DNA from 4 places in the Bradyrhizobium arachidis genome. Region 4 is predicted to be linked to each of the others. Evidence: predicted binding sites of a transcription regulator. Region 4 holds the regulator's gene; each other region holds the start of a gene.

What was found. The regulator LexA, encoded in region 4, represses DNA repair genes until DNA is damaged. The targets are predictions, from matches to a motif close to TGTTCNNNNTGTGTTCNG.
Region 1: the regulator LexA is predicted to act here: its motif matches at 3,767-3,784, upstream of WN72_RS41700 (ribonuclease T2 family protein).
Region 2: the regulator LexA is predicted to act here: its motif matches at 4,782-4,799, upstream of uvrA (excinuclease ABC subunit UvrA).
Region 3: the regulator LexA is predicted to act here: its motif matches at 2,424-2,441, upstream of WN72_RS12960 (DUF3072 domain-containing protein).

Annotation. Positions count from the first base shown of each region.
Region 1 covers NZ_CP030050.1:8,824,588-8,832,103, forward strand. The annotation lists gene WN72_RS41675 (response regulator) at 1-701, shown strand, start outside; gene WN72_RS41680 (ATP-binding protein) at 720-2,108, shown strand; gene WN72_RS41685 (DUF3617 domain-containing protein) at 2,199-2,729, opposite strand; gene WN72_RS41690 (hypothetical protein) at 2,774-3,067, opposite strand; gene WN72_RS41695 (hypothetical protein) at 3,250-3,711, shown strand; gene WN72_RS41700 (ribonuclease T2 family protein) at 3,830-4,522, shown strand; gene WN72_RS41705 (23S rRNA (adenine(2030)-N(6))-methyltransferase RlmJ) at 4,681-5,541, shown strand; gene WN72_RS41710 (cold-shock protein) at 5,792-6,007, shown strand; gene WN72_RS41715 (outer membrane protein) at 6,079-6,702, opposite strand; gene uvrC (excinuclease ABC subunit UvrC) at 6,950-7,516, shown strand, end outside.
Region 2 covers NZ_CP030050.1:5,532,705-5,540,220, reverse strand. The annotation lists gene WN72_RS25895 (nucleoside hydrolase) at 1-365, opposite strand, end outside; gene WN72_RS25890 (HAD-IA family hydrolase) at 402-1,046, opposite strand; gene WN72_RS25885 (DinB family protein) at 1,100-1,663, opposite strand; gene uvrA (excinuclease ABC subunit UvrA) at 1,711-4,686, opposite strand; gene WN72_RS25875 (outer membrane protein) at 4,998-5,750, opposite strand; gene WN72_RS25870 (outer membrane protein) at 5,919-6,608, opposite strand; gene WN72_RS25865 (hypothetical protein) at 6,523-6,819, shown strand; gene WN72_RS25860 (outer membrane protein) at 6,844-7,516, opposite strand, start outside.
Region 3 covers NZ_CP030050.1:2,803,829-2,811,344, forward strand. The annotation lists gene WN72_RS12945 (Do family serine endopeptidase) at 1-1,167, shown strand, start outside; gene WN72_RS12950 (hypothetical protein) at 1,441-1,803, shown strand; gene WN72_RS12955 (DUF6496 domain-containing protein) at 1,822-2,118, opposite strand; gene WN72_RS12960 (DUF3072 domain-containing protein) at 2,193-2,387, opposite strand; gene WN72_RS12965 (hypothetical protein) at 2,503-2,724, shown strand; gene WN72_RS12970 (hypothetical protein) at 2,742-2,924, shown strand; gene WN72_RS12975 (hypothetical protein) at 2,985-3,191, shown strand; gene WN72_RS12980 (type 1 glutamine amidotransferase domain-containing protein) at 3,424-3,984, shown strand; gene WN72_RS12985 (hypothetical protein) at 4,064-4,297, opposite strand; gene WN72_RS12990 (hypothetical protein) at 4,392-4,649, opposite strand; gene WN72_RS12995 (hypothetical protein) at 4,791-5,012, shown strand; gene WN72_RS13000 (HWE histidine kinase domain-containing protein) at 5,009-6,499, opposite strand; gene WN72_RS13005 (HAMP domain-containing protein) at 6,513-7,516, opposite strand, start outside.
Region 4 covers NZ_CP030050.1:5,662,632-5,670,147, forward strand. The annotation lists gene WN72_RS26470 (molybdopterin molybdotransferase MoeA) at 1-218, shown strand, start outside; gene lexA (transcriptional repressor LexA) at 395-1,096, shown strand; gene WN72_RS26480 (hypothetical protein) at 1,299-1,511, shown strand; gene WN72_RS26485 (hypothetical protein) at 1,706-2,140, shown strand; gene WN72_RS26490 (GAF domain-containing protein) at 2,344-3,285, shown strand; gene WN72_RS26495 (ComEC/Rec2 family competence protein) at 3,295-5,577, opposite strand; gene WN72_RS26500 (DUF2171 domain-containing protein) at 5,674-5,907, opposite strand; gene WN72_RS26505 (nuclear transport factor 2 family protein) at 6,087-6,473, opposite strand; gene WN72_RS26510 (glutamine--tRNA ligase/YqeY domain fusion protein) at 6,483-7,516, opposite strand, start outside.

The DNA of each region.
Region 1 (7,516 bases), 3.2 Mb from region 4:
GACCGCCGGTGCAACCGGCCGACGACGCCCCGCATCTTTTGCTGGTCGATGACGACCGCCGCATCCGCGATCTGCTGTCGCGCTTCCTCGCGGCCGAAGGCTACCGCGTCTCGACCGCCGCCAGCGCCAGCGACGCGCGTTCAAAGCTGATGAGTCTGCATTTCGATCTGCTGATCCTCGACGTCATGATGCCCGGCGAAACCGGCTTCGATCTCGCCCGCTTCATCCGGACCTCGTCCTCGGTGCCGATCGTGATGCTGACCGCGCGGCACGAGGCGGAAGCCCGCATCGAAGGCTTGCAGATCGGCGCCGACGATTACGTGGCAAAACCGTTCGAGCCGCGCGAGCTGGCGCTGCGCATCAACAACATCCTCAAGCGCGCAGCCCCGCCGCCGCAAACCGCAGCGGTCGAGAAGATCGCGTTCGGCCCCTATGTCTACCATCTCGAACGCGGCGAATTGCGCCAGGGCGAGGAGGTCATCCACCTCACCGACCGCGAGCGCGAGATGCTGCGGATCCTGTCGGAGACACCGGGCGAGACCGTGCCGCGCAGCGCGCTGACCGGCAATGGCAGCGTCAACGAACGCGCCGTCGACGTGCAGATCAACCGCCTCCGGCGCAAGATCGAGACCGATCCCGCCAATCCGCTGTTCCTCCAGGCGGTGCGGGGCATCGGCTACCGCCTGGTGGCCTCGCCATAAATCAGTGAAGCGCGAGCGATGAGCACGATCGATACCGGCCTGACGCTGCTCAAGAGCGCCGCCGGCCGCGTCTCGGCCGCCAATGGCTGGATGGGCAATGCGTTCAAGGGCTGGATGCCGACCGGCCTCTATGCCCGCGCGCTGCTGATCATGATCGTGCCGATGGTGATCCTGCAATCGGTCGTCGCCTTCGTGTTCATGGAGCGGCACTGGAACACGGTGACGCGCCGCCTGTCGGCCGCGGTGGTGCAGGACATCGCCGCGCTGATCGATGTCTACAAGGGCTATCCGCAGGACAAGGACCGCGACCAGATCCGCCGCATCGCGCAGCAGCGCCTCGGCCTCGTGGTCGACTTCCTGCCCGCCGGCGACATGCCGCCGCCGGGACCGAAACCGTTCTTCTCGCTGCTCGACCAGACGCTGTCGGTGCAGCTCGGCCGCCAGATCGGCCGCTCGTTCTGGATCGACACGGTCGGCCGCTCCAACCTGGTCGAGATCCGTATCCAGCTCGATGACGCCGTGATGCGCGTGTTTGCGCAGCGCAGTGCGGCCTATGCCTCGAACTCGGAGATCTTCCTGTTCTGGATGGTCGGCACATCCTCGATCCTCCTGATCGTCGCAGTGCTGTTCCTGCGCAACCAGATCAAGCCGATCCTGCGCCTTGCCGACGCGGCGGAAAGTTTCGGCAAGGGCCGCGAAGCCCCGAACTTCAGACCCAGGGGCGCGCGCGAGGTGCGGCGCGCGGCGGTCGCCTTCATCGAGATGAAGTCGCGCATCGAGCGCACCATGGAGCAGCGGACCGCGATGCTCGCCGGCGTCAGCCATGACCTGCGCACAATCCTGACCCGCTTCAAGCTCGAGCTGGCGCTGATCGGCGAGAATCCCGAGCTCGAGGGCATGCGGAAGGACGTCGACGAGATGTCAATGATGCTGGAGGATTACCTCGCATTTGCCCGCGGCGATTCCGGCGAACAGTCGCAGCCGACCGACATGGCGCAGGCGCTCGAAGAGCTGCGCAGCGACGCCGAGCGCCACGGCCACACCGCGACCGTGGCGTTCCACGGCCTGCCCGTGGTGACGGTGAAGCCGGCCTCGTTCAAGCGCTGCCTCGCCAACCTCGTCACCAACGCCGCGCGCTACGGCAAGGCGATCGCCATCAACGGCCAGCGCGATCACCGCTATCTCACCGTCACCGTCGACGACGACGGCCCGGGTATCCCGGTGCATTTACGCGAAGAAGTGTTCAAGCCGTTCCTGCGGCTCGACAACGCCCGCAACCAGGACGAAGGCGGTACCGGCTTGGGGTTGGCGATCGCCCGCGACATCGCCCGCTCCCATGGCGGCGACATCACGCTCGGCGACAGCCCGATGGGGGGATTGAGAGCGAGCGTGAGGATCCCGGTGTAGCTGGCGCCGCGGAGACAGACCCCTCGCCCGTCTCGCCGCTTCGCGGCGAGCCACCCTCTCCCACAAGGGGAGAGGGGAAGGACGACAGCCCTATTTCGGCAGCAGCGCCTTCAGCTTATCGACGTCGCGCACGTTCATCTTGAAGCCGCCGGGCATCACGATGTCGCCGGGCTTCTGGTCCGGCTTGCAGGCGCCCAGCCACTTCGCCTCTAACGTCATGGAGGTATCGCGGCCCGCGGCACCGGCAGCGCCGCCTTGCGCGTGCGAGGAGGTCTTCACAGTGTAGGCCGAGTTGAAATCGCCCGTGATCTCGGCATGCGAGGTCGTGCTGATGCCGGCGACGTTGCACTCGGAATCGCTGACATAGCCGGTCGCGGTCTTCTTGATGTCCTGCTTGGAGCAGATCTGCTTGGCCATCGGGGAGACGTTGTTGCTCATCTCCTTGTCGACAGTCTCGTCGGTGCAGTGCTGCATGGTCATCTCAGGCATTGCCGAGCCGCTCCTGACCATCTTCATTTCCCAGAGACCGGCCTTGCGCACCGGCAGGTCGTCGGCGCTGGCTGCGCCCGCCGACAGGACGAGGCAAAGGCTTGAGCCGAGCAAAGCGAGTTTGCGCGTCATGTTGGAGGCTCCCGGCTTGAGAGAGGCGGCGCTAGGCCGACGCCTCAGTACAGCGTGCGGATCGGCCGTTCGGCGGCGCCATAGGGCACCCAGCGGCAGGAGAACGAGATGTAGCCGCCCTCATAGGCCTGGACCGCGAGGAATTTCACGACCTTGCCGTAGCGCGCGCAGTGATCGACCGCGACCTGACGGGCATCGACCTGCGTCGCCATCGAATAGGCGATGATGCCGCCGGTGTCGTTCCCCTTGAACGGCGGGACCGGAAGGAGGTCAGCACGCGCCGACTGGCTCGCCAAAATACCCAGGGCGAGAAGGCCCGCGGCCGCAATGATTCGCATTCCCGTTACTCCAATTGGTTGGCGGCAGTTTACGGCGCCGGGATGGAAGTGAAAAGAACCGAAGCCCTGCCGGGCGCGCCCTTACGGTCAACTCCTTGCCAAGTGTTGCCGCGCTGCACTTGACCCCGCCCGGCCTTCGCGTCACCGTCCCACCTTCGCAAGACCAGCTGTCCGGATTGCCCATGCGCGCCCTCTCCCTGAAATCGCTCCGCTTCGCCGCCGTGTTCGGCCTCATGTTCGGAGCGCTGTCGCTCGGCGAGGCCAAGGCCGCCAATCCGCTCGAGCTGAACTTCTGGCTGAGCGGGCCGCGCTATGACGGCGCCGTCGCCGATTGCGACAGGGCGCTGCCGACGATCGCCAGCCAGTTCTGGGAGAAGGAAAGCTCGTTCTGGAATTCTCCGTTGAAGATCACGGGCTTCGCCGCCGTTCACGAGGTCGCCTTCCGGCCCTGGCAGTCCGACAACATTCCGCGCCGCTACTGCACCGGCGATGCCATGCTCAACGACGGCAAGGTGCGCAAGGTGCATTTCTCGATCGTCGAGGACGGCGGCTTTGCCGGCTACGGCAATGGTGTCGAATGGTGCGTGGTCGGGCTCGACCGCAACTGGGCCTACAATCCGGCCTGCCGCGCCGCCAGACAGTAATTCGAGAAGCCTGATTCGGCCCGATCAAGCGGCCGAACGTGGCTCGCATCAATTTTGTTCTTGAAATGTTCTTATCGCCTGCTAGGCTGACTGCACAGTCTAGTTGAGGGGCGTCGCCATGTTTCATTCCAGATTGCATTCGTTCTCCCGCCTGATGATCTCGCTGACCCTGGCTGCCGGGCTGGTCATGCTGGCCGGCGGCGCCAAGGCCCAGGACAAGCGGCAGAACGCGCCCGGCGAATTCGATTTCTATGTGCTATCGCTGTCATGGTCGCCCTCGTTCTGCGAGGAGGCGGCGGAGCGCGGCGGCCGCTCCCAGATCCAGTGCAGCGGACGGCCCTACGCCTTCGTGGTGCACGGCCTGTGGCCGCAATATGAGAGCGGTTTCCCCGAATATTGCCAGCGGCCGGCGCCGCGGCTGAACCGCAACATCGTCTCCTCGATGCTCGATCTGATGCCGGCGCCGGGCCTGATCTTCAACGAGTGGGACAAGCACGGCACCTGCTCGGGCCTCGAAGGCCGCAGCTATTTCGAGACGATCCGCAAGGCGCGCGCCGCGATCAAGATTCCGGCCGAGTATCTCGACTTGTCGCAGGCCAAGACCGTGGCGCCGGCGGAGGTCGAGGAGGCCTTCATCAGGGCCAATCCAGGCCTGAGCAATGCCGCCGTCTCGGTCACCTGCAACCGGACGCGGCTATCCGAAGTGCGCATCTGCCTCAGCAAGGATCTGCAATTCCGCGCCTGCGAGGAAACCGACCGCCGCGCCTGCCGCCGCGACCAGGTGACGATGCCGCCGATCAGGGGCGGTTGAGGCACAACGCTCTCGTCGTCATTCCGGGATGGTGCGTTAGCACGGACCCGGAATCTCGAGATTCTCAGGTGCGCAATTGCGCACCATAGTTCGGTGCTAACGCACCACCCCGGAATGACGGCAGTTACTTTCATCGCGCGATGTCGTAACTCTGCGCCATGAACTACCGCCACGCCTTCCACGCCGGCAACTTCGCCGATGTCATCAAGCACATCGTGCTCGCGCGCATTCTCACCTACCTGCAGGACAAGCCGGGGGCGTTCCGCGTCATCGACACCCATGCCGGCGCCGGTCTCTACGATCTCGAAAGCGATGAGGCACGGCGCGGCGGCGAGTGGCTGACCGGCATCGCGCGGCTGATGCAGGCGCGTCTGTCGAACGAGACCGCGGCGCTGACGAAACCCTATCTCGACATCGTCCGCGCCTTCAATCCGAAGGGCGAGCTCAAGGCTTATCCGGGCTCGCCGCTGATCGCGCGCGGCCTGCTGCGGCCGCAGGACCGGCTCGTTGCCTGCGAGCTCGAGCCGAAAGCGCGCAAGGCGCTGATCGACGTGCTGCGCCGCGACGAACAGGCGCGCGTGGTCGATCTCGACGGCTGGGTTGCGCTGCCGGCCTTCGTGCCGCCGAAGGAGCGCCGCGGCCTCGTGCTGATCGATCCGCCGTTCGAGGCCAAAGATGAGTTCGAAAAGCTCGGCGAAGCCTTCGCAGCCGCCTTCGCGAAATGGCCGACCGGTATCTATGTAATCTGGTATCCAGCCAAGAATCGGCGCGCCACCGACACGCTGGCGCAATCGGTGGCGCGGCTCGCAGCCGCAGCAAAGCCTCCGGGAAAATGTCTGCGTCTCGAATTCAGTGTCGCGCCGCAGCTTGATGGCGCAGCGCTCACATCCACGGGACTCCTGATTGTCAATCCCCCCTACACGCTGCAAGGCGAGCTCAAGACCATCCTGCCCGAGCTGGAAATGCCGCTCGGCCAGGGCGGCGCTGCCAGATTCCGATTAGAGGTACCTCGATCGTAACACTCCGGCATTCTTGGGAAAAAGATGCAGGAGCGGTAGTCAATCTGCGACGAACCGTATTATGCTGTTTGCGTGACTGGCTTTACGTTCCGCTTCCGCGAATGGTTGCGGCGGAGTGAAGGCCTAAGAAAGATCCGACCGGACTGCACGGTCCGCTCAAGGATGGCCAGCTCCCGGGCTTCGTAAGGCCCGGTCATGTCGTGACGTGAGTCTGCGTCGCGACGGAGGAGCAATGAGGGGGAGTTTCCCGATGGCCATGACGGGAACGGTTAAGTTCTTCAACGGCGAGCGCGGCTACGGATTCATCAAGCCGGACGACGGCGGTCGCGATGTCTTCGTTCACATCACCGCTGTTGAGCGGGCGGGATTGAAGGACCTTGCCGAAGGACAGCGTATTACTTTCGAAGTCGAACCGGACAAGAAGGGGAAGGGACCGAAGGCGGTTAACTTGGTCATCCTCTCCTAGCGCGCCTGACTAAAAAAAATCCCGGCCGCGCGCGGCCGGGAGGTGGTGTCCGGTATTTTCTTCTTCAGCTATCAGAAGTGATAGTTCACGCCTGCGCGCACAACGCTGGCGCTATAGCCGTTGGACACGCCTGTAATTGCGAACTGGCTCGTCGACAGATTGATGTAGAGATATTCGAGCTTCGCGCTCCAGTTCGGCGCGAGGCCGACTTCGGCGCCTGCGCCGATGGTCCAGCCGGCGCTGGTGTGCGACTCGGTCCAGCCGAAGGTCTGCGCGCGCAGCTCGCCGAAGGCGAGGCCGGCGGTGCCGTAGAACAGCACGTTGCTGAACGCATAGCCGCCGCGCCCGCGCAGCGTGCCGAACCACGGATTGGAGAACTTCCACGGCGCGAACGTGTCGTCGGCGCCGGCTGCCTGGATGTCGCCCTCGACGCCGAACACCCACGGGCCGTTCTGGAAATTGTAGCCGGCCTGCACGCCGCCGACGAAGCCGGACGGCTTTGCCGGATTGTTGTCGACCGAGCCCCACTCATAGCCGATGTTGCCGCCGAGATAGGGACCGGCCCAGCTATACGCGTTGAGGGGCTGATTGACGGTGTAAGGCGCACCCTGCCCGTAATTGAGATCGGCGGCCTCCGCCGAAGCTGTCCAGCCGGCTGCAACCAACGCGGCTGCGCCCACAACGAACCACTTCATCGGTACTCTCCAACACAACTGCCGTCCCCCGCGATGCCCGCGCCGCCGCGCGAGACCACCGCATGGTTACGGAACCACGACTTTTTCGCGTAAGATTTATCGAGAGTTTTAAGTAAAAGGCCTGTTAAGCCGGGTTACCGCGCTGTTAACAGGCTTAAGCAAGCGTTACCGGGAACTGCGCCGCCAGCCTGTGCGTGCGGCATGGCCGGAACTTCAAATCGGCACCCCCAGCGCCTAAATTCGCTCCATGGTTCACGATTCCCCCGACAGTCCGGACGAGCGCGCGCGCAAACCGGCCCGCCTTGCCGACGCCCCGCCGGAGAGCCTGACGCCGCCGGACCTCGATCCCGCCACCACCGGCGGCGAGGACGAGGACGACGCGCTGCTGCCTGACATCCTCGAAGAGAGCGGCGCGGTCGGCGAAGGCCCGCTGGCGACCGGCCATGAGGCGATCGAGCGCGCGGTCCGGCTCGCCCCGACCTCGCCCGGCGTCTACCGCATGCTCAATGCCAATGCCGACGTGCTCTATGTCGGCAAGGCCAAGAACGTCAAAAAGCGCCTGTCGAACTATGCGCGCCAGAGCGCGCCGCAGCCGGCGCGCATCCTGCGCATGATCGCGGCCACGGTGACCGTGGAGATCGTCTCGACCAACACCGAGACCGAGGCGCTGCTGCTGGAAGCCAATCTCATCAAGCAGCTGCGGCCGCGCTTCAACGTGCAGCTGCGCGACGACAAATCGTTTCCCTATATCCTGATCACCGGCGACCATTGGGCGCCGCAGATCCTCAAGCATCGCGGCGCGCAGACCCGGCCC
Region 2 (7,516 bases), 130 kb from region 4:
GTGCCCGCGCGCGCCCGGGCGATGAGGTCGTCCACGGCGGGGGCCGTCCGCGCCGTCTTGCCGGGGCCGACATAATCGGTGACGCCGCGGTGAACCAGGCCTTCCGGCGCGACGTTCAGGCGCTCCAGCAGGCGCAGGATTTCCTGATAGCTCAGCTCCATGCCGTGGCCGGGACTGTCCGCGCGCGCATTGAAGAACGGCGCGGCGTAGATCGCCTCGACATCAAAGCGGTCCTTCGACAACAGCATCTGCACGAGCGCGAACTGATCGTCGATTTCGTTATAGGTGTCGGTGTCGAGCGCGACCCGCAACCGGCCGACCGGCGGCTCCAGGAGCTTGAGGCGGCTTGCGTCCGTGAGTGTCATCGGGCGTCTCCCTTCGCCGTGCGCGGCGATTGCGGATCAGGCGCTCTGCGAAATCCGGCAGACCACTTCGGCAATCTCCTCCATCTGCGCGAACATGTGATCCGGCGCAAGCGCCCGCAACGCCGCCGGGGCCGCGTAGCCCCAGCACACGGCGCCACAGGCGATGCCGACGGCACGCGCCGCCTCGATGTCGCGGACCTCGTCGCCGATCGCGATGACCTTGCCCGGCTCTACGCCCGCGCGCCGGATGACACGTCGGAATTTCGCGGGCTTGCCGAACAGCGATGCAGAACAATCGAAATGCGCGAACAGCGCCGCGGCATCGCCGAGCTTCTCACGCGCATTGGCTTCGCTGTCGGATGTCACCAGCGCGAGCTGCACGCCGCTCTCGATCAGGGTCCGCAGCATGGCCTCGACACCCGCGAACAGCGGAATCTCGCTAGCTGCCTCCGCCTTCAGCCGCCGCGCATGCCGCGCGATTGCCGGCAGCTTCCACAAGGGCACCTCGAGCCGGGAAAGGATCTCCCGGGTCGAGGCATGCCGCAGCCCCTCGACGTCCTCATCGGCGACGCGGCGAAAGCCGAAGCGATCGGCGACGTCGTTGATGGTGCGCAGGAACCAGGGAAAGCTGTCGACGAGCGTGCCGTCGAGATCGAAGATGGCGAGGGTGTAGGGAGGCATCCGGGGAGCTGACGACGGGTAACAAGGGCAGGCGAACCTGCCAGGTTCGTCCGCTATGATATCCAAACGGTGCTCTCGGTCCAGCCGAGTTCGGCGAACTCGGCGGCCCGGAGCGGTGCTTCTCCCTCCGCGAAGAATTCGTCGAGTTGAGGCGGCGCGACGGCCGTTGCGGACAGCATGGCGTGCGCCTGCCCGCGATGATGAATCTGATGCTGAAAGAGATGCATGAGCAGCCGGTCGCGGCGCTCGGTCTGAATCCGCGAATCTCGGTTGATCCTGACGACCCCGTCGAGAAGGTTCGGCGTCAGCGCATCGCAGACTGCGATCAACCGCCTGTCGATCGCGGCTTGAGCGGGTTTCAACGCGGCCAGCGATGGGTACGGGACTTCGTTCTCCCAGGCCGCAGGTCCAAGCCATCCACCCTCCAGCGCATCGACATAGAAGAGGTCGATGACATAGATGTGGTTCAGCGTACGCTGCAGGCTCGGGAAAAAGCCGGTTCGCTCGGCTTCAAAATCGCCTTGGCTCAAAGCGGTGCAGGCAGTCAGCAGCCGGTGGTTCGCCCAGCCATTGTTGTGGGCGAAGGCGCGGTAGGTTTGCACAAAGCCAGCGGACAAGCTTGATCTCCCTTGGACCAATTGTCGGCGGATTTCGCTCGGTTCGCTTACTCCGCCGCCTCGCTCGTGCTCCTTCGCTTCGGCTTCCGCGCCTTCTTCAGCACCGGCTCCAAAAACTTGCCGGTATAGCTCCGTGGCGCCTTCGCGATATCCTCCGGCGGGCCCCAGGCGACGATCTCGCCGCCGCCGTCGCCGCCTTCGGGGCCGAGGTCGATGACCCAGTCTGCGGTCTTGATGACCTCGAGATTGTGCTCGATCACCACGACCGTGTTGCCCTGTGCCACCAGCTCGTGCAGCACCTCCAGGAGCTTCTTGACGTCGTGGAAGTGCAGGCCGGTGGTGGGCTCGTCCAGGATGTAGAGCGTGCGGCCGGTGGCGCGCTTGGACAGCTCTTTTGCCAGTTTGACGCGTTGCGCTTCACCGCCTGACAGCGTCGTCGCTTGCTGGCCGACGTGAATGTAATCCAGCCCGACGCGGTGCAATGTCTGAAAAGTCTCGCGCACGCGCGGCACTGCCTTGAAGAACTCGGCGGCTTCCTCGACGGTCATGTCGAGCACGTCGGCGATGGACTTGCCCTTGAACAGGACCTCCAGCGTCTCGCGATTGTAGCGCTTGCCCTTGCAGACGTCGCAGGTGACGTAGACGTCGGGCAGAAAGTGCATCTCGATCTTGATGACGCCGTCGCCCTGGCAGGCCTCGCAGCGGCCGCCCTTGACGTTGAAGGAGAAGCGGCCGGGCTCGTAGCCGCGCGCCTTGGCTTCGGGGAGGCCCGCGAACCATTCGCGGATCGGCGTGAAGGCGCCGGTATAGGTCGCAGGGTTCGAGCGCGGGGTGCGGCCGATCGGCGACTGGTCGATGTCGATGATCTTGTCGATGTGCTCGAGACCCTCGATGCGGTCGTGGGGAGCGGCGCCTTCGCTGGCGCCGTTCAGCTTGCGGGCGATGGCGCGATAGACCGTGTCGATCAGCAGCGTCGACTTGCCGCCGCCGGAGACGCCGGTGACGCAGGTGAACAGGCCGAGCGGAATCTCGGCGGTGACGTTCTTGAGGTTATTGCCGCGCGCGTTCACCACCTTGATGGTGCGGCGATGGTTCGGCGGGCGCCGCTCCGGCACCTCGACCTCGAGCTCGCCGGTCAGGTACTTGCCGGTCAGCGATTTCGGGTTGCGCATGATCTCGGCGGGCGTGCCTTCGGCGACGATGTTGCCGCCATGCATGCCGGCGCCGGGGCCGATGTCGAGGACGTAGTCGGCAAGCCGGATGGCGTCCTCGTCATGCTCGACCACGACCACGGTGTTGCCGAGGTCGCGCAGGCGCTTGAGGGTGTCGAGCAGACGCGCATTGTCGCGCTGGTGCAGGCCGATCGAAGGCTCGTCCAGCACGTAGAGCACGCCCGTCAGGCCCGAGCCGATCTGTGAGGCCAGGCGAATGCGCTGGCTCTCGCCGCCGGACAGCGTGCCGGAGGAGCGGGACAGGGTGAGATAGTTGAGGCCGACGTCGAGCAGGAAGGTGAGGCGCTCGCGGATCTCCTTCAGGATGCGCCCGGCGATCTCGTTCTGCTGCGCGTTGAGCGCCGCCGGCACGGTCTCGAACCATTCGCCGGCCTTCCTGACCGACAGCTCCGAGATCTCGCCGATATGCTTAGCCCCGACCTTGACGCAGAGCGCCTCGGGCTTGAGCCGGAAACCGTTGCAGGCGCCGCAGGGCACGTCGTGGAAGTATTTCGCGAGCTCCTCGCGCGCCCATTCGCTCTCGGTTTCCCGGTAGCGGCGGTTGATGTTGGTGATGACGCCCTCGAACGGCTTCTTGGTGTCGTAGGATCGGACGCCATCCTCGTAGGAGAACTTGATCTCGTCCTCGCCCGACCCATGGAGGATCGCGGTCTGCGTCTTCTTGGGCAGATCCTTCCATTTGGTGGTCAGCGTGAACTTGTAGTGCTTGCCGAGCGCCGTCAGCGTCTGCGTGTAATAGGGCGACGACGATTTGGCCCAGGGCGCGATCGCGCCCTTGCCGATGGCGAGCTCCTTGTCGGGGATGACGAGGTCCTCGTCGACATGCTGCTCGACACCGAGGCCGCCGCAGGCCGGGCAGGCGCCATAGGGGTTGTTGAACGAGAACAGGCGCGGCTCGATCTCGGGGATGGTGAAGCCGGAGACGGGGCAGGCGAACTTTTCCGAGAACAGGATGCGCTCGGGGCCGCTCTTGTCGTGGATCTTTGCGGTCTTCTTCTTTTCCTCGGCAGGCGCGGCTGCGGGCGCATCGGCGAACTCGACGACGGCAAGGCCCTCGGCGAGCTTCAGCGCGGTCTCGAAGCTCTCGGCGAGGCGCTGGCCGATGTCGGCACGGACCACGATGCGGTCGACCACGACGTCGATGTCGTGCGGGAATTTCTTGTCGAGGCTGGGCGCTTCGGCCAGCTCGTAGAAGGTGCCGTCGATCTTGACGCGCTGAAAGCCCTTCTTGAGCCATTCGGCGAGCTCTTTCCGATACTCGCCCTTGCGGCCGCGCACGACCGGGGCGAGCAGATAGAGGCGGGTGCCTTCCGGCAGCGCCAGCACGCGGTCGACCATCTGCGAGACGGTCTGGCTTTCGATCGGCAGGCCCGTGGCCGGCGAATAGGGCACGCCGACGCGGGCCCAGAGCAGGCGCATGTAGTCGTAGATCTCGGTCACGGTACCGACGGTCGAGCGCGGATTCTTCGAGGTCGTCTTCTGCTCGATCGAGATCGCCGGCGACAGGCCGTCGATCTGGTCGACGTCAGGCTTCTGCATCATCTCAAGGAACTGGCGGGCATAGGCCGAGAGCGACTCGACGTAGCGGCGCTGGCCCTCGGCATAGATGGTGTCGAAGGCGAGCGAGGATTTGCCGGAGCCGGAGAGCCCGGTGAAGACCACGAGCTTGTCGCGGGGAATCTCGACGTCGATGTTCTTGAGGTTGTGCTCGCGCGCGCCACGGATCGTAATTGCGCGCAGGCTCGAGCCCGCGTTCTGCTGTTGGCGCTTCGCCTTGATCACTTCATCCATCCGAGTTGCCCTCAAGGAATCCCAAAAGCGCGCGATCGCGCCAACGAAAAGGCACGCTTCGCCCGGAACCGGGATCGGCGCCGATGGGTATGGCAGCGAACGTAGGAAGAACGGCGACGGATTTCCAGAGGCAGTTGCGAATCGTCAACGGATTGTTGGCGCGCTGGCGGCATCTGGCAGGAGCAGGGCGCGGAACAGGCAAAGGGCCGGCACGTGGCCGGCCCTTTGTTCGCGTTTAGATGCGGATCTTGGGGGCAATCCGCATTCAAGCAGGACCTGGAGGAGTCCCTTGGGGATTGGTCTTTGGCGGATCAGTATTTGGCGACGACGGGGCCGCCCCAGCGATAGTTGACGCGGATCAGTCCGATATCGATGTCCTGGCCGATCCGTTCGGTACGCACGGGTGGGACGAGGATCGCGCTGGCGAGGTCGCCGCCGTGATGCCCGAGGAACAGATGGTCGTACTCGCCGCCGACGGACCAATTCTCCGCGAAGGCGTATTCCACGCCAAAGCCGGCGCTATAGCCCCAGCGGGTCTGGCTCAGGGTATTGGACACGACGCCAACGCCCGGAATGAATTCGTCGTACCTGTCGTGCGCGACGGCTGCGCCCGCCTTGCCGTAGAACAGCAGGCTGTTCACGGTGTAGCCGAGCTGGCCGGTGAACAGGCCAAAGCTGTTGATCGTGGTCCGGTTGTTGAGCGGCGCCAGCACGAAGCTGACATTGCTGCCCTTGAAGTCGGCCCAGTTGCCCTGAGCTTCCACGCCGAGCACCCAGCGCGCCTTCTGCCAGCGATATCCGAGTTGAGCACCCACTGTGCCGCCACTCGCATTGTGACAGCCCTCGCCGACGGCCGGGTCGATGGGAACGCCGGCGACAGCGACGACGCTCCAGCAGGCGTGCGCAAGGCCGCCGCCGCCATTGATGCCGACATAGGCGCCGATCCAGTCATAGGCGAGCACGGGCGCCACCGGCGCCTTGTACAGCGGCAGATCGGCAGCACCGGCCGGTGCGAGCGCGCCGAGCGCGAGCAAGCTGACCGAGGCCAGCACCAACGTCTTCATGTCAATTCCCCAACGCATCGGAGCCAATCAGCGGCGCAATGCACACCGCACTCTCGATTCCATGACGGTTGGGCGCGAGGTCGCGCGAAAACAAAAAGGCCGGCGCGAGGCCGGCCTTTCGTGACGATGTGACGTCGGTCGTGAGACGAAGCTCAGTACTTCTTGAGATCAGTACTTGGCGACGATCGGGCCGCCGAAGTGATAGTTCACGCCGACCTGCACGGTGTGGAAGTTGAGCGTGCCGGTGGGCAGGGCGCCGGCGAAGTAGGTCTCGCCAGCGAGGCTGCGATACAGGTACTCGCCCTTGATCGACCACTGCGGCGCGATGAACGCTTCGACGCCCGCACCGACGGTCCAGCCGGAGTGCCACTTGCTGTCCGACGCGCTCACGCCGAGCGCGGAGAGGGTGATCTTGTTGTCGATCCAGGCGTAGCCGCCCGTGCCGTAGAACAGGACGTTGTTGACGGCCCAGCCGATGCGGCCACGCACCGTGCCCATCGCGTCGGTCTTCGAGGTGGCGGTCGCGGTCACGACGCCGAAGCCCGGGACGACGGTCGCGCCGGTCGCCGTCGCGCTGACGTCAGCCCAAGCGCCGTCGGCCTCGATGCCGAACACGACATTGCCGGTCTGCCAGTTGTAGCCGGCGGTGCCGCCGACGAAGCCACCCTTCATCTTCGGGTCGCCCGAAGCGTTTTCCCAGGCGCCGCCGCCGACGATACCGAGGTAGAAGCCGGTCCAGTTGTAGACCGAGGCCACAGCCACCGGAGCCTTCGTGTACGGGCGAGCCGCGAGATCAGCCGCCGACGCGGGGGCAGCCAGAGCGAACAAACAGGCCGAAGCCAACAAAACCTTCTTCATCTCAATCAAAATCCCAGTCCCAGTTTCTGTTGTTGCCTTCCGCGCGCAGAAGGGCATCGGACGCTGTGGTCCAACTGACGGCGTGCTTACACCACCAAAGCCGCAAGTTGTGTCTCTCAAAAGCCACGACACCCACAAAACGTCACAATTGCTGACAGATTGTCGCGCCACCCGCATCCAGCAAAAAGGCCGGCGCGAGGCCGGCCTTTGATCTCCAAATGATATCAGATGGATATCAGTATCTCGCGATGGCCGGGCCGCCCCAGCGATAGTTCACGCGAACGAGGCCCATATCGACGTCCTGGCCGATGCGTTCGGTCTGAACGAACGCGCCGCCGAAGGTGAAATCGACGTTACGATGGCCGAGGAAGATGTGATCATACTCGACGCCAACCGACCAGTTTGGGGCGAAGCCAAATTCGAGACCCGCGCCGACCGTTCCGCCCCAGCGGGTTTCCCGGGCCGAACCGAAGGTAGTGCCCGCACCCACGAAACCTGGCCCGACGATGAGGTCGTATTTGTCGCCCACGACCGCGCCACCGCCCTTTACGTAGAACAAAACATTATTCCAGGCATAGCCGACCTGGCCAGTAATCAGGCCGAAGGCATCGATCCGCGTACGGTCCTGCTGAGCCGGGGCGGTCGGGCTGACGTTGTTTCCGCTGAAGTCAGCCCAGTTGCCTTGGCCTTCCACGCCAAACACCCAGTTGGCGGACTGCCAACGATAGCCGATCTGACCACCGACCGTGCCGCCCGATGCGTCATGGCAACCGTCTGTGATCAGCGTGCCGACGACAGGCGTCACGAAGTCCCAGCAATTGCGGCTCGTACCCCAGCCACCGTTGATGCCGATGTAAAAGCCACTCCAGTCATAGATAGTGGCAACCATCGGCGGCGGCGCCTTGGTG
Region 3 (7,516 bases), 2.9 Mb from region 4:
CGCCAGCGCCACCAGGTCATCACCGGCGAAGGCTCCGGCTTCTTCATCTCCGCCGACGGCTATGCCGTGACCAACAACCACGTCGTCGACCATGCCGAATCCGTGCAGGTGACGATGGATGACGGCACGGTCTACACCGCGAAGGTGGTCGGCACGGATCCGAAGACCGATCTCGCGCTGATCAAGGTCGACGGCAAGAAGGACTTCCCGTTCGTCAAGTTCTCCGACCAGAAGCCGCGCATCGGCGACTGGGTGGTCGCGGTCGGCAATCCCTTCGGCCTCGGCGGCACCGTCACGGCCGGCATCGTCTCGGCCAGCGGCCGCGACATCGGCAACGGCCCCTATGACGACTTCATCCAGATCGACGCGCCCATCAACAAGGGCAACTCCGGCGGTCCGGCCTTCGACATGAGCGGCAACGTGATCGGCGTGAACACCGCGATCTTCTCGCCCTCCGGCGGCTCGGTCGGCATCGGCTTCGACATTCCGGCCTCGACCGCGAAGCTCGTCGTCGCGCAGCTCAAGGACAAGGGTGCGGTGACGCGCGGCTGGCTCGGCGTGCAGGTGCAGCCGGTGACGTCGGACATTGCCGACAGCCTCGGCCTCAAGGAAGCGCGCGGCGCGATCGTCGACAATCCGCAGGACGGCAGCCCGGCGGCGAAGGCCGGCATCGAGGCCGGCGACGTCATCACCGCCGTCAACGGCACCGCGATCAAGGACTCCCGCGATCTCGCCCGCACCATCGCCACGCTGGCGCCCGGCACCTCGGTGAAGCTCGACGTCTTCCATAAGGGCGCAGCCAAGACGGTGACGCTCGCGCTCGGCGAGCTGCCGAACGAGCGGCAGGCCCAAGGCAAGACCGGCGAGGACAAGGTGCAGCCGGACGCCGGCACGCCGCGCCTCGGGCTGAGCCTGGCTCCGGCCGGCGAGGTGCAGGGCGCCGGCCAGAAGGGCGTCGTCGTCACCGAGGTCGATCCGCAAGGGCCTGCGGCGCAGCGCGGCATCCAGACCGGCGACGTCATCCTCAATGTCGGCGGCAAGGCCGTTGCCAATGTCGGCGACGTCCGCTCGGAGCTGGCGCAGGCGAAGTCCTCCGGCAAGCGCAGCGTGCTGTTGCAGGTCAAGAGCGCGGAGGCGACCCGCTTCGTCGCGGTGCCCCTCGCGTAAGGCGAACGTCGACCGGACCAAATCCAAAGGCGGCCCTTCGGGCCGCCTTTTCTGTTCGCCTTCAGAATTACCGCGGGATATCTGATAACATTCTCGTTAACGGCAGGGACGATGACCCGGTTCGTCCGAAAAAGCCGTGTTCGCTGATCACTGTTCCGAGTCGTATATTTGCTTGGCGGCAACGGAGCCGCCGAGCCAGTTGCAAGCGTGGACCTTCGAACTGCCAGCCGCTTTTGGAACCGGTCGGTGGTTCGCATTTGATCGGTGCCGAACATGGATCGATTGAAGCTCTCGCTGAGGCGTGCGTTGCTTGTGGCGCCATTGGTGCTGTGGAGCGGAAACGCCCTCGGGCGTGATGACGGCCGTTACGCCGACTCCCCCCTCAAGCCATGGTTCGACAGCCTGCGCAGCCATCTTGGCCCGTGCTGTTCGGATGCGGATGGTTTTGCCGTTGCCGATCCCGACTGGGAGTCGCACAACGGGCATTATCGCGTGCGTCTCGACGGGCAGTGGGTCGAGGTGCCGGATGAAGCCGTCATCACCGAGCCGAACCGGGCCGGCCGCACCATGGTGTGGCCGGTGAAGACCGCGTTCGGGATTTCGATCCGCTGCTTCATGCCCGGCAGCATGATCTGACACGGATTGGCGCGAGCGCTAGGAGGATTTGCGCTTCGACGACCTCTTGGATGATTTCCTGGATGACTTCTTAGACGTCTTCCTGGACGTCTTTTTCTTGGACGTCTTGCGCTTCGATGCCTTCTTCGGGACTTTCTTGCCCTTCTTGCGCGCCTTCGACAGTCCGATCGCGATCGCCTGCTTGCGGCTCTTCACGCGCCCGCCACGACCGCCGCGTCCGCTCTTCGCAGTGCCCTTCTTGTAGCGCCGCATCTCGCTCTCGACATCGCTGCCGGCGCTACGCGAGTAACGGCGTTTCTTTGCCTTGCGTGCCATGCATTCTCTCCCTTGGCCGGGGAAAAACCATTGGACACAAGCATGGTTCCCAAAGCGCGGAACGTTCCGGCTGCCTAGAAAGAATTCGCGAGCTCGATCTCCGCCTCCAGCGCGCGGATGCGGCGCGCAGCTTCAGCGGAGGACAGATCCCGATCGTATTGCGCCGGCTGGTAGGCCTCCTCGCTGAGCCGCTTCAGCCTCAGCCCCTGCGCGCGGGTCATCTGCTCCATGAGAAAAGCCTTTGCGTCGTATTTACCCTGAACCTGCATGTCGCTGCTCCATCCTGAATTCGTGACTTGACTATATGTTCTTATTTTGTTCTAACAAGCCATGGACAACAGAATTAATGAAATTCGACGTAAAATCAGCGCCTTGAGGCTGGAGATGGCCGATATCGAGGCGTCCGTCCGCGACCTCGTCAATCGCGATCGCGACTGCACCGAAAAGGCTCTGGCGCAGATGGATCTGCGCCGGAGGATCAATCTGCTGATCGGCGAATGGAAGGCCGCCGGCGGTGGCGACGTCCTGCCTGATGTCCGCGACCGGGTGCGCCTCCGTCCCGTGAAGACAGCCGTCAATCCGGTGCGCGCCATCGCGCGCCGCTGAGAGTTCGGAGGCGCGCGGTGGAGGAAGACCCGGACACGTACCGGATTCTAAGACTGCGCGCCGAAATCCTCGAGCTCGGCTCCGCGATCCGGCAATTGCAGCGCGAGGGATTGGATGATGCTGCGGCCCAGCTCCTGATTGCGCGCAAGCGCGCGCAGCTCGACCAGCTCGTGAAAGCCAATGCTGTGGGGCGCGTTTAACATCCCTGACATCCGACGCAGCTAAAGCGAGCGCGCTACGCGACACGCTGGAGCTCGCCGATGCACGATGCCGAAATGGCCGCTTTGATACAGGCCGTGCTGGACGACGTCTGCGCCGGGCTTCCTCTCTCCGAACTGGCGACGCGCGAGCGTGTCGCCACGCGGCTGCGTGAGGCCGCGCAAACAGATCGCCGCTCGATCGAGGATCTAAACAGGCTGCGCGAGATGCTCTGGTCCGCGCACCGACGATGTGGCGCTAAAGCATGATCCGGAAAAGTGCGAAGCGGTTTTCCGGAAAGATCATGCGTAAACAACAACCTAAAGCGCGATGACGATTCATCCAAATCTCATCGCGCTTTAGCGCCCGGTGTGGTCATGACTTGACCGCCATCAGGCCGCTGCGGCAAGCCGCACATCCCCGTGAGATGCCGCCGGTTGCTCGGAACGGAAGCCGGTTCGACCGATTGACCGGGCTCCTCTCATAGCGATGGAGCGTTCCATGGATCTCAAGGGCAAGACGATTGCCATTCTCGCCACCAACGGTTTCGAGCAATCGGAACTGGAAGTGCCGCGCGATCGCCTGAAGCAGGCTGGCGCGACGGTCCACGTCGTCTCGCTCGCGGCGGGCGAGATCAAGGGCTGGGACAAGAAAGATTGGGGACGTCCGGTGAAGGTCGACAAGACGCTCGACCAGGTTTCCAGCAACGACTACGACGCGGTCGTGCTGCCCGGCGGCCAGATCAATCCGGATCTCTTGCGCGTCGAGCCGAAGGCGCTGTCCTTCATCAAGGAGATATTCAACGCCAAGAAGATTGTCGCTGCCGTTTGCCACGCGCCTTGGCTCCTGATCGAGACCGGCATCGCCAAGGGTCGCAAGATGACGTCATACAAGTCGATCAAGACCGACGTCATCAACGCCGGCGCGACATGGGAAGACTCACAAGTCGTCGTCGATCAGGGCGTCATCACCTCGCGCAACCCCGGCGACCTCGACGCCTTCAGCGCCAAGATCATCGAAGAGGTGAAGGAAGGTCGTCACGTCCAGCGCAGCGCTGCCTGACCTTTGCTGCACTGTTTCGACGAAAAGCCCCGCGTTGCCGCGGGGCTTTTGTTTGAGATGCGGCCGAAGCTATTTGAGCTTACTTGCTCATGCCGCCCTTGGTCATCGTGCCGCCCTGATCGGAGCCCGGGCCAGAACCGCCTTGGCCGGAGGCGTCGGGGCCTTTGGAGGGCTTGGTGTTGGCGCCGGTGGTCTGCGACGATGACATCGAGGATCCATGCTTGGCCTTGTGCGACTTGGCCTGCGCGGCGAACGGGGCGGCTGCAAGGCCGGTTGCCAGCATCATGGCGAGAGCGAGCTTGGTCGTCTTCATGCGGGGGAACTCCCTGAGTTAAAATGACGCAGGCTGCCAACCGCCGTCCGTCGCAGGAGTTCCCAACAAAGATTTCGCTCGCTTCACGCAAGCTTCAAGATTGCTTGTCCTCTGCGAGGATGAACACGACGCCGGTGAGTGTCGCGCCGATCGCGAAGGTCGTCACGAGTGTGAGGGTGAAGACGATGACGGCCTGGCGACCGCCGTCATTCAAGAGATTGGCGACCGCTGGATTGGACAGGATGAGCGCGAGGCTGAAGGCGAGGCCGAGGGCTGCGCCCATCATCGCATGCGTCATCAGCTTGATGATGCCAGTGGGAGAAATCAGATCCGATGACTTTTTCGCGCGCATGGAACTGCGTCCCGAATCCAGCAGGCAAACGCGCGAGACGTTCTTTGGTTCCATCCGGATCAAGGAATTCCGTCGCGCGCTTCATCCGACGTTCATGCCGGGCTTGCGAGGATATGGGCCAGCAACACAGGAACATTCGATATGGGTAAGGTAGTTTTTCTTTACCGCTCGCTGGCCTATCGCAACGCGGCCGCGGACATCTTGCGCAAGGCACGCCAGTTGCCGCGCGGCGCGGAGCGAAGCGCGGCCCGCCGCTATGCGAAGGCGCTGCGCGATCTGGCCCGAACGGAAGCCTGGCTTGAGGGGCGCATCGCTCGCGAACCGCAGACGGCACAGCGCAGGACCAGCGCGGCGTCGGGCTAACCGGATGCGCGCTGCAATTCGACGGAGCCGGCCGCCTCGAACTTGCCGGGTGCCGTCGTCGCCGCAGACTTGCGTGTCAGCGGCACGTCCAGGCGGCACAACAGGCCCTCCGCTCGCCAATCGAATTGCGCCTGTCCGCCGAGCTGGGACTCGACGCTGGCAAGCAGGCTGCGCGTGCCGAACCCGCGCGATTTCGGCGTCCTGACAAGCGGGCCGCCGGATTCCTCCCAGGTCAGCTTGAGAAGGTCGTCCTCGACCTGCCAGCCGATCATGAGCCGCCCGGACCGCGTCGAGAGCGCGCCATACTTTGCCGAATTGGTGAAAAGCTCGTGCAGCGCCAGCGCCAGCGTCTGGGCGGTGGCCGGCAGCAACTGAACTTCGGGACCGGCGAGCTTGATCTGGCCGCCGAGCGAATAGGGCGCAAGCTCTTCGTCGATCAGCCTGGAGAGCTCGGCGCCCTGCCAGCTCGACAGCGACAGGATCGTATGCACGCGCGCCAGCGCGTTGATGCGGCCCTCGACGGCGTTGACATAGGCCTTGACCTCGTCGGCCCGGGTCAGGCGCACGATCGATTGCGCCAGCGCCAGCGCGTTCTTGGCGCGATGATCGACCTCCCGCGCCAGCAGATTCTGCCGTTCCTCGGCCCGCTTGCGCTCGGTGATATCAACCGTGACGCCGCTCACCCGCACGACACGGCCGGCGTGGTCCAGCGTTGCGGCCGCCGTGCCGACGCACCAGCGCACCTCGCCGTCGGGACGGTTGACGCGAAATTCCCCTTCATAGGCACGCGCGCCGGTGTTGAATGCCGCAACCGCATCGCCGAACCGATCGATGTCATCCGGGTGCAGCAGCGCCTGGATGTTCGCCGATGTGACGTTGAAGGTCTCCGGCGTCACGCCGAAGATGCGGAACTGGCCCTCGTCCCACATCCAGTCGCCGTTGATCCAGTCCCAGTCCCATGATCCCATCTTGCCGGCGGCGATCGCCATGCTGCGCCGCTCTTCGCTCTCGCGCAGCTTCGCGGTGGAGTTCTCCAGTTCCGCCGTGCGGGCGCGGACGCGATCCTCGAGGTCCTGGTTCAGCCGCTCGAGCTCCCGCGTCTTGCGATAGAGCTCGGCAAACACCTTGACCTTGGCGCGCAGCACCTCGGGCACAACAGGCACGGGGACGTAGTCGACCGCGCCCATCTCGTAGCCGCGCAGCCGGTCGATGTCGCTGACCTGGATCGCCGAGATGAAGATCATCGCGGTCTTCTGGAAGCGCGGATGCTCGCGGATCATCGCGGCGAGCTCGAAACCGTCGAGCTCGGGCATGCAGACGTCGACCAGGATCACCGCGATCTCGGTCTTGAGCAGCACCTCCAGCGCCTCGCGGCCGGACGAAGCGATCACGAGGTTCTCGCCGAGATCCTTCAGGATCACCTCGTAGGCGAGCAGCTTGGCCGGCTGGTCGTCGACGAGGAGGATATTGACCTTTTCGTGGTCCATTCGCGGATCCAGCTCAACGGTGCAGCCACATGCGGATCGCAAGCAGCAATTGATCGGTGTTGACGGGTTTGGCGAGGTAATCGGACGCGCCGGCTTCCAGGCATTTCTCACGGTCGCCCTTCATCGCCTTGGCGGTCAGCGCGATGATCGGAAGTCGGGCGAAGGCCGGATTTTCGCGAATGACGCCGATGGTCTGATAGCCATCCATCTGCGGCATCATGATGTCCATCAGCACGATGGCGATTTCCGGGTTGGATTCGACCAGTGTGACCGCCTCGCTGCCGGTCGTCGCCGTCAGCACCTTCATGCCGCGCCGTTCCAGCACGCTCGACAGCGCGAAGATGTTGCGGGCGTCGTCGTCGACCAACAGGGCGGTCTTGCCGATCAGATCCTCGTCGGAACTGTTCAGCTTCTCCAGCATGCGCTGCTTCTCGACCGGCAGTTCCGTGATCACGCGGTGCAGGAACAAAGCGGTCTCGTCGAGCAGGCGCTCCGGCGATTCCACGCCCTTGACCACGATGCTGCGCGCCATGGTGTGGAGTTCCGCGTCTTCCTCCGCCGAGAGCTCGCGGCCGGTGAAGACCACGACGGGAATGTTCGACAGCGCATCGTCCTTGCGGATCTGGTCGAGCACCTCGAAGCCGCTCATGTCAGGCAGCCTGAGGTCGAGCACGACGCAGTCGCAGGGCGCCTCGCGCAGCGTTGAGAGCGCGCCCGCGCCGGTGTCGGTTGCCACGATCTCGATGTCGTCATGGTGCAGGAGCTCGCGGATCGAGAGCTGCTCGGCCTCGTTGTCCTCGACGATCAGCAGCCGCTTGCGCCGCGGCTGCGCATATTCCTTGATCTGCGTCAGCGCAGCTGCCACGCCTTCCGTCGTCGTCGGCTTGTTGACGAAGGAGAAGGCGCCGCGGGCCAGTGCGTGCTGGCGGTCCTCGTCGAGCGTAATGATCTGCACGGGGATGTGGCGGGTCAGCGGATTGTGCTTGAGCTGGCTCAGCACCGTCCAGCCGAGCATGT
Region 4 (7,516 bases):
TGGGCCGCGACGTCGGCGCCAACGACCAGCGCGAAGATTATCTGCGCGCACGCCTGGAGACGCGCGACGACGGCACGCTGATCGCCCTTCCCGTCAATCACCAGGATTCCTCGCTGCTTGCGAATCTCGCTGCGGCACAGGCACTTCTCGTGCGCGCGCCGTTCGCGCCGAAGGCCGAAGCCGGCACACCTTGCGAGGTGCTGCGCCTGCCGGTCTGAACGCGCTGGCCACACGCGTGACGCGAACTTTGTCGCGTTCACGGTAAATTAAGCAGTTGCGGAACATGTATCGAACATATAGTGTCCGTTCATGATTTGTTTCGAGCATGCAGCGGCTTATCGCTGAATTCAGCGTCTCGGAATCGAACGACATCAACCGGGGGATTTTGGTCGAGATGTTAACGCGCAAACAGTACGAGCTCCTGCGGTTCATCAGCGAGCGACTGAAGGAAAGCGGCGTACCGCCCTCCTTCGACGAGATGAAGGACGCGCTCGATCTGCGCTCGAAATCAGGCATCCATCGCCTGATCACCGCGCTCGAGGAGCGCGGCTTCATCCGCCGCCTGCCCAACCGCGCCCGCGCCATCGAGGTGATCAAGCTGCCCGAGCTGCAGGCGGCCGCCGGCAATCGCCGCGGCTTCACGCCGAGCGTCATCGAGGGCAATCTCGGCAAGGTCCGCACGACCTCCAGCCCGCCTGCGGACGAGGGCGAGCGTCCCGTCGCGGTGCCGGTGATGGGCCGGATCGCGGCCGGCACGCCGATCGAGGCGTTGCAGACCCGCAGCCACACCATCAGCGTCCCGCCCGATATGCTCGGCTCGGGCGAGCACTACGCGCTCGAAGTGCGCGGCGATTCCATGGTGGAAGCCGGCATCCTCGACGGCGACATGGCGCTGATCCAGCGCAACGAGAGCGCCGACACCGGCGACATCGTGGTGGCGCTGATCGACGACGAGGAAGCGACCTTGAAACGCTTCCGCCGCCGCGGCGCCTCGATCGCGCTCGAGCCCGCCAATGCGGCCTATGAGGTGCGCATCCTGCCGCCGAACCGGGTCAAGATTCAGGGCAAGCTGATCGGGCTTTATCGGAAGTACTGATACCGCAAGTACTAAGCGCGCTGTCCGCGCGCTTCGATCGGCATCGCCGACCAGAGATCGGAGCGGATGATTGTCCGCTCCCGCTGGATAGTCTTTCTGGTTTCGCGCAGATTATCCGGCCCCTCCTCTAGCGCTACATCCTCGCCACGCCGCACGAAGCAGCACCGCTCCGGATCGGCTTTCGAAGGTTGGAGGAGATGTCATGCGCAAGATCATCCTGAGCACAGTAGCAGCGGCGCTGATCGCAGCATCAGCATCGCAAGCCGTTGCCGCACCATCGCACCGCCATGTCCGTAAGGAGACGGCCAAGGAAACGACCATGAGCGAGCAAGTCCGCAACGCGCGCAATGCGCTCACGCAACCATCACAACCGGTCTGGCCATACTCCGGTTGGTCGGCGCCGGCTGGCCACTGATACGCCCACCGAATGCACGAAAGCAGGCTTTGTTCCCGGGGGATTCGGGAAAGATAATGTGATCGCACGCTGCGGCAGCGAGCCGCAGATTTGCCTATAACCGGGCAGACGCTATGATGCTTCCACTCTGATAGAGGCCTGCGCCTCGTAAGACAGAGGCGCGGGTTGCTATCTCCGCATGAGGAGCACCCACGATGTGTGACTACAGCCTGCATGCCGTCGCATCGCGCCCTGCCGAGGTCGGCGAGACGATCGTGACGACAACGTTCCGCGGCACCTCGACGCGCGGCTTTGCCTCCGCGGCCGATCCGACCGTCGCGGTCTGCCTGCTGCCGGGAACGGAGCTCGCCTTCGCCGACAACGTCCGCTACGACAATCGCTGGATCTGGACGCGCACCGTCAACTCGCGTGTCGGCAAGTTCGGCAAGATTGATCCGCACATTCCCGATCGCCATCATGACGCGATCGAATTCCCCGACGGCAAATACGTCCTGGTGACTCAGCTCGTCGAAGGCCAGCAGGCAACCGTGCTGCAACTGCCCGTGACCCAGCCGCTCGGCGAGCGCGAGCACAAGCCGCAGGTCAGTGCCGAGAACCGCCCGACAACGCCGCGTCTGCCGATCGGTTGAAGCAGATATCCCCGGCCGCCAGGTCGGAGCCCGGAATTGAGATCGCCATCGCCGGCCGCGGCCGGCGACGTGGTGTTGTTTGTGTCTCTCGATATCCCACCTTCCCGTCGCACGAAGTTTGCGCGGCGCTGCCTGAATTTTGAACGTCCGTTTCACAGGCAAATGGCCGATGCTGTTCCGGCTTGGGACGGCGGACGGACTCGATGAAAACCTTCATTCGTGTCGTTGAACTCTGGGTGCCCGACAGGACGCGCATGCGTCTGGAATTCGGCGGCGGCCTCTACGGCGAAGGGCTGTCCGCGTTCAGGGCTGTGAGCGAAGATCTGCACTTCGGATATGACGAGGGGCTCCCCGGCAAGGCCTGGGCGTCCGGCCACCCGGTGATCCTCACCAAATTCGCCAACTCCTATTTCAAACGGACCGACCAAGCCCTTGCAGCCGGTCTCACCTGCGGCGTCGCGGTGCCGGTCTTTGCAGGCGAATTCCTGCAAGCGGTGATGGTGCTGTTCTGCGGCGACGACGAGGCGCATGTCGGCGCCATCGAGCTCTGGCACAACGACGCCGATACGTCCCACGAGATGAGGCTCGTCGACGGCTACTATGGCACCGCCGACATGTTCGAGTTCAACTCCCGCCACACCAGGTTTCCGCGCGGCTTCGGCCTGCCCGGACGCACCTGGAAAGCGGGCCTGCCGCTGATCATCAAGGACCTGCACAACGCCAAGAGCTTTCTGCGCTGGGAGGACGCGGCCGAAGTCGGGATCAACCTCGGCGTCGGCATCCCCTACCGAGCCGGCACTGAGAAGACCTGGGTTCTGACATTCCTCTCCGCGCAGGCAACGCCGATTGCGCGGCGCTTCGAGATCTGGGTGCCGAACGAGATTCGTTCGGCGCTGGTCTTCCACGCCGGCGATTGTGGCGCGCAGACCGACCTCTCCGCGCTCTATGCGAACAAATCCATCGCCAGGAGCGAGGGCAGCATCGGCGGCGCCTGGGCCACCGGCATGCCCGCGCTCAATGACGATCTCGCGCATGACGGCTCGATCTCCGGCTCCGAGGCCCAAACAGCCGGACTGAGCCGGATGGTGGCGCTACCGGTGATCGGAGGTGCGGGACTCGACGCCGTGCTGGCCTGGTACTTGTAGCCGATCTGCTCAGTCATCGGCCTGCAAGTCGGCCTCGGACGGCGTTGCGTCCCGGTTGCGGAGCGTCGCCGCCTGCGGCGCAAGGCTCGTCCCGAAATCAGCCTCGCTCGCGATCGCCGGCGACCATGGACGGTCCGTGCCCCTCGCCTTCACTGCCTGGACCGCGAAGCCGTCGCCGCGATGTGTCAGGGCGAGCGCTCCTTGTGCGGCAAGACGCTGCCGGTCGACCACCATCGCCGCGCAATCCGGCGGCGCGGGCCTTGCCGTCACCACCAGTGCAGCGCGACTGCAATCATCCGCCAGCGCGTCGATCCGAAGGGACAGCGCCACCAGCCGCCCGTCGGCGAGCGGCGTGACGCAGCCGGCCTCGTCGCATGACCCGCCGTCAGCCAATGCGGCACTGCCGGCCTCGCGCGCATCGGCGTCGGCGGCGAGCCACTCCTTGAGCAGAAAACCGTCCTTGCTGGCCCTGATCAGATGCAGGCGCCCGTCCCTGCCCCGCACCGCGACGCTCTGGCCGTCCCCGGCAATCAGAATGTCGGGCTGGCGCGCCGCGAGGCCCCAGAGGATCGCCGCCAGCAGCACCACGGCGCCGGACCAGCGCAGCGGCGTGCGCAACAAACCCATCACGATGACCCCGAGGCTCGCCGCGATCAGCGGGCCTATGCCGAAGGCCGGGATGCGGCCGACCGCGCCTGGCAAGCCCGCCACCCAGCGCGAGACTGCGATCATCCAGTCGATGCCGATCCCCATCAGCCACCAGAACACGCCGTCGAGCCCGAACGGTGCCGCAAGCAGGCTCAATAGCCCGGCCGGCATGACCAGCGCCGAGACCACCGGCATGGCGCCGAGATTGGCGAGCACGCCGAACGGCGTGACGCGGTGGAAGTGGAAGGCGGCGTAGGGCGTGGTCGCAAGCCCCGCGATCAGCGAGGCCAGGAACAGCATCGCGATCTCGCGCCCGCCCCACAGCGCGATCCGCGCGGTCGTGGAATGATCGGGCGAGGCAAACAAATTGGGCATGCCGATCTGCACCAGCGCAACAAGTCCCAGCGTCGCGGCGAAGGACATTTGAAAACTCGGATGCACAAGTGCTTCCGGCGCGACCGCGAGCACGATCAGCGCTGCCACGGCCAGCGTGCGGAACGTGATGGCCCGGCGGTCGACCATCACTGCGATCAGCACCACCGCCGTCATGAAGAACGATCTTTGCGTCGCGACTTCCGCGCCCGACAGCAGCAGATAGAACGCCGCCGCGACCAGTGCCGCGGCCGCCGACCATTTCTTGATGGCGAAGCCGGCCGCAAGCCGCGGAATCAAGGCCAGCAGCGCGCGCACGGCGAAGAACACGACGCCGGCGACGACCGCCATGTGGTAGCCGGAGATCGACAGCACATGCCCCAGCCCCGAGATGAACATGGCGTCATTGACGGGCGTCGAGATCGCATCGCGCCGACCGGTCAGCAGCGCCGTCGCGATGGCGCGATTGTCGCCCTCGAGCGTCGCGCGGATGCGCGCGTCGATCGCATCGCGCAGGCCCTGCATGAACGCGGCATAGCGCAGCCGCAGGCCACCGGTATCCGGTGGCACGGACGCCGTGATCGCGCCCATCACGAAGCCGGAGGCGCCGATGCCCTGGAAGAACAGGTCGCGCGAGAAATCGTAGCTGCCGGGTCGCACCGGCGAGATCGGCGGCAACAACCGCGCCTTCAGCTGCACGAAGCTGCCGACCTCGGGCGCGGTCCCCTTGCGCACCGACAAGCGCACGCGCTCGAGTTTTACATCACTGCGCTGCGCCTCCATCGCGGTAACACGAAGGACAAAACGGTCGGTGCGCTCGCGGATGTCGCGGGTCTCGACGAAGCCCGACAGCGAGACCGAATAGAGCGGCTTTGCCAGCACCGTGTGCGCGATACGCGCCGTCTTCCAGGTCGCCACGGCCAGGCCGGCCGCGACCGTCGCGATCAGGAGCGCAGGCGCAAACCACCGGCTCCGCCGCAACAGGACCGCACCACAGATGAGCGCGACCGCGGTGGCGGCAACGACCCACAGCACCGGCTCATGATCGGCCGCGAAGTACAGCGCGATGCCGCCGCCGAACGCGACAGGCACCCACGGCAACAGCCGCCCGGCGCCGGCCTCCGCGCGCGCCCATTCGCGCAGCGTCTCGACGATCGCGGGCCAAAGGCCGGAGCCCGCCGGCGCAAAGCCGCCCGCCGAGGCGGTTCGGCCCGTCGGCCAAGTTCCCGCGATCCCTTGCGAGACACGCTGCGGCCGGCCCGGCTCCGCCATCCCCTAGCACCCTGCGATACGCGACGGGTGCCGAGGCTACCGGAACGTGCAGGCGGACGAATAGCGGTACGGATCAGGAACGGACGGAGGCCCGCCCTACTTTTCCTCTTCCATCGTCACAGCGACATCCGCTTTCGCCGACAGGCGCACCTTGTTGCCTTCGACGTCGGCAACGAGGCCCTTGTCGATGAAGTGATGGTGCCCCTTGTGGCTGCCCTCGCCGCTGTCCTTCTTGGTCAGCTTGATGCGATTGCCCTCGACCCGGTCGACGGTGCCGATGTGGACGCCGTCGGCGCCGATGACTTCCATATGCTCTGCGATGTTCTGCATGGCGGATCCTTGGTTGGGAATCCATCTCAACGCAGCCGACGCGCGTTCGTTTCCATCGTCATTCCGGGACGCGCCCCTTGGCGCGAGCCCGGAATCCATAACCACGAGCCGGAATTATGGATTCCGGGCCCGGCCCTTCGGGCCATCCCGGAATGACGGAGCCAATGGAATACGGTGCGCTAGATCAGCGGCAGCTGCGACGAGGCGTGGTGATTGACGATCTTCCAGTCGCCGTCCTCGCGCATGATGACCCAGCTCATCTTGACGATGAGATCGTCCCGCTCGCCTGCGAGGTCGAACGTGATGGTGGCTGCCATGTTGATCAGGTCAGGGCCGGCCTGCGCCGCGTTCACCTCGGAAAAGGCCGCAGATGGCTTGCGCCAGCGCGGCAGGCCGTTGAAGTAATCGGCAACGCCGTCCCTGCCCTGATAGAGCTTTGGATTCGAGCCGAAGAAGAAGGCATTCTTCGCATAGAGCGACGACAGCGCGCCGGCGTCGAGCGTTGCGAAGCCGGCGCACCATTTCGCGATGATGGCGGAAACGATGGCGTCGGCTTCACTACTCATCTCAGATCCTCAGCCTTTGGCGACTTCCTTCGCGAACGTATCACGCAGGCCGATGGTGCGGGAGAACACCGGCTTGCCCGGCGTCGAGTCCTTGTCGCGCACGAAATAGCCCTGGCGCTCGAACTGCATCGGCTCCATCGAATTGCTCTCGGCGACCGATGCCTCGACCCGCGCATCGGAGAGGATCTCCAGCGAGTTCGGATTGAGATCGGCCGCGAAGTTCGAGGCGTCCGGGCTCGGATTGGCGAACAGCTGGTTGTAGATGCGGATCTCCGCCGGCTTCGATGCTGCCGCCGGCAGCCAGTGCATGGTCGCCTTGACCTTGCGGCCGTCGGGCGCGTTGCCGCCCTTGGTCGCCGGGTCGTAAGTGCAGCGCAGCTCCACGACCTCGCCCTTGTCGTTCTTGATCACGCCGGTGCACTTGACGAAATAGGCATAGCGCAGGCGCACCTCGTTGCCCGGCGACAGGCGGAAGAACTTCTTCGGCGGGTTCTCCATGAAGTCGTCCTGCTCGATATAGAGCTCGCGGCCGAACGTGATCTTGCGCGTGCCGGCCGAGGGATCGTCGGGATGATTGATCGCCTCGAGCTCCTCGGTCTGCCCTTCCGGATAGTTCTCGATGACGATCTTGAGCGGCCTCAAGACCGCCATGCGGCGCTGCGCCGTGCGGTTCAGCTCCTCGCGGATGCAGAACTCGAGCATGCCGACATCAACGACGCTGTTGGCCTTGGCCACACCGATGCGCTTGACGAATTCGCGTAAGGCGGCCGGCGGCACGCCGCGGCGGCGCATGCCCGCCACGGTCGGCATGCGCGGATCGTCCCAGCCGGCGACATGACCGTCGCGGACGAGCTGGGTCAGCACGCGCTTGGACAGCAGCGTGTAGGTCAGATTGAGCCGCGCCATTTCGTACTGGTGCGGCTCGGACGGCACCGGCAGCTTCTCGATGAACCAGTCGTAGAGCGGCCGATGGTCCTCGAACTCCAGCGTGCAGATCGAATGCGTGATGCCTTCAATGGCGTCCGACTGGCCGTGGGCGTAGT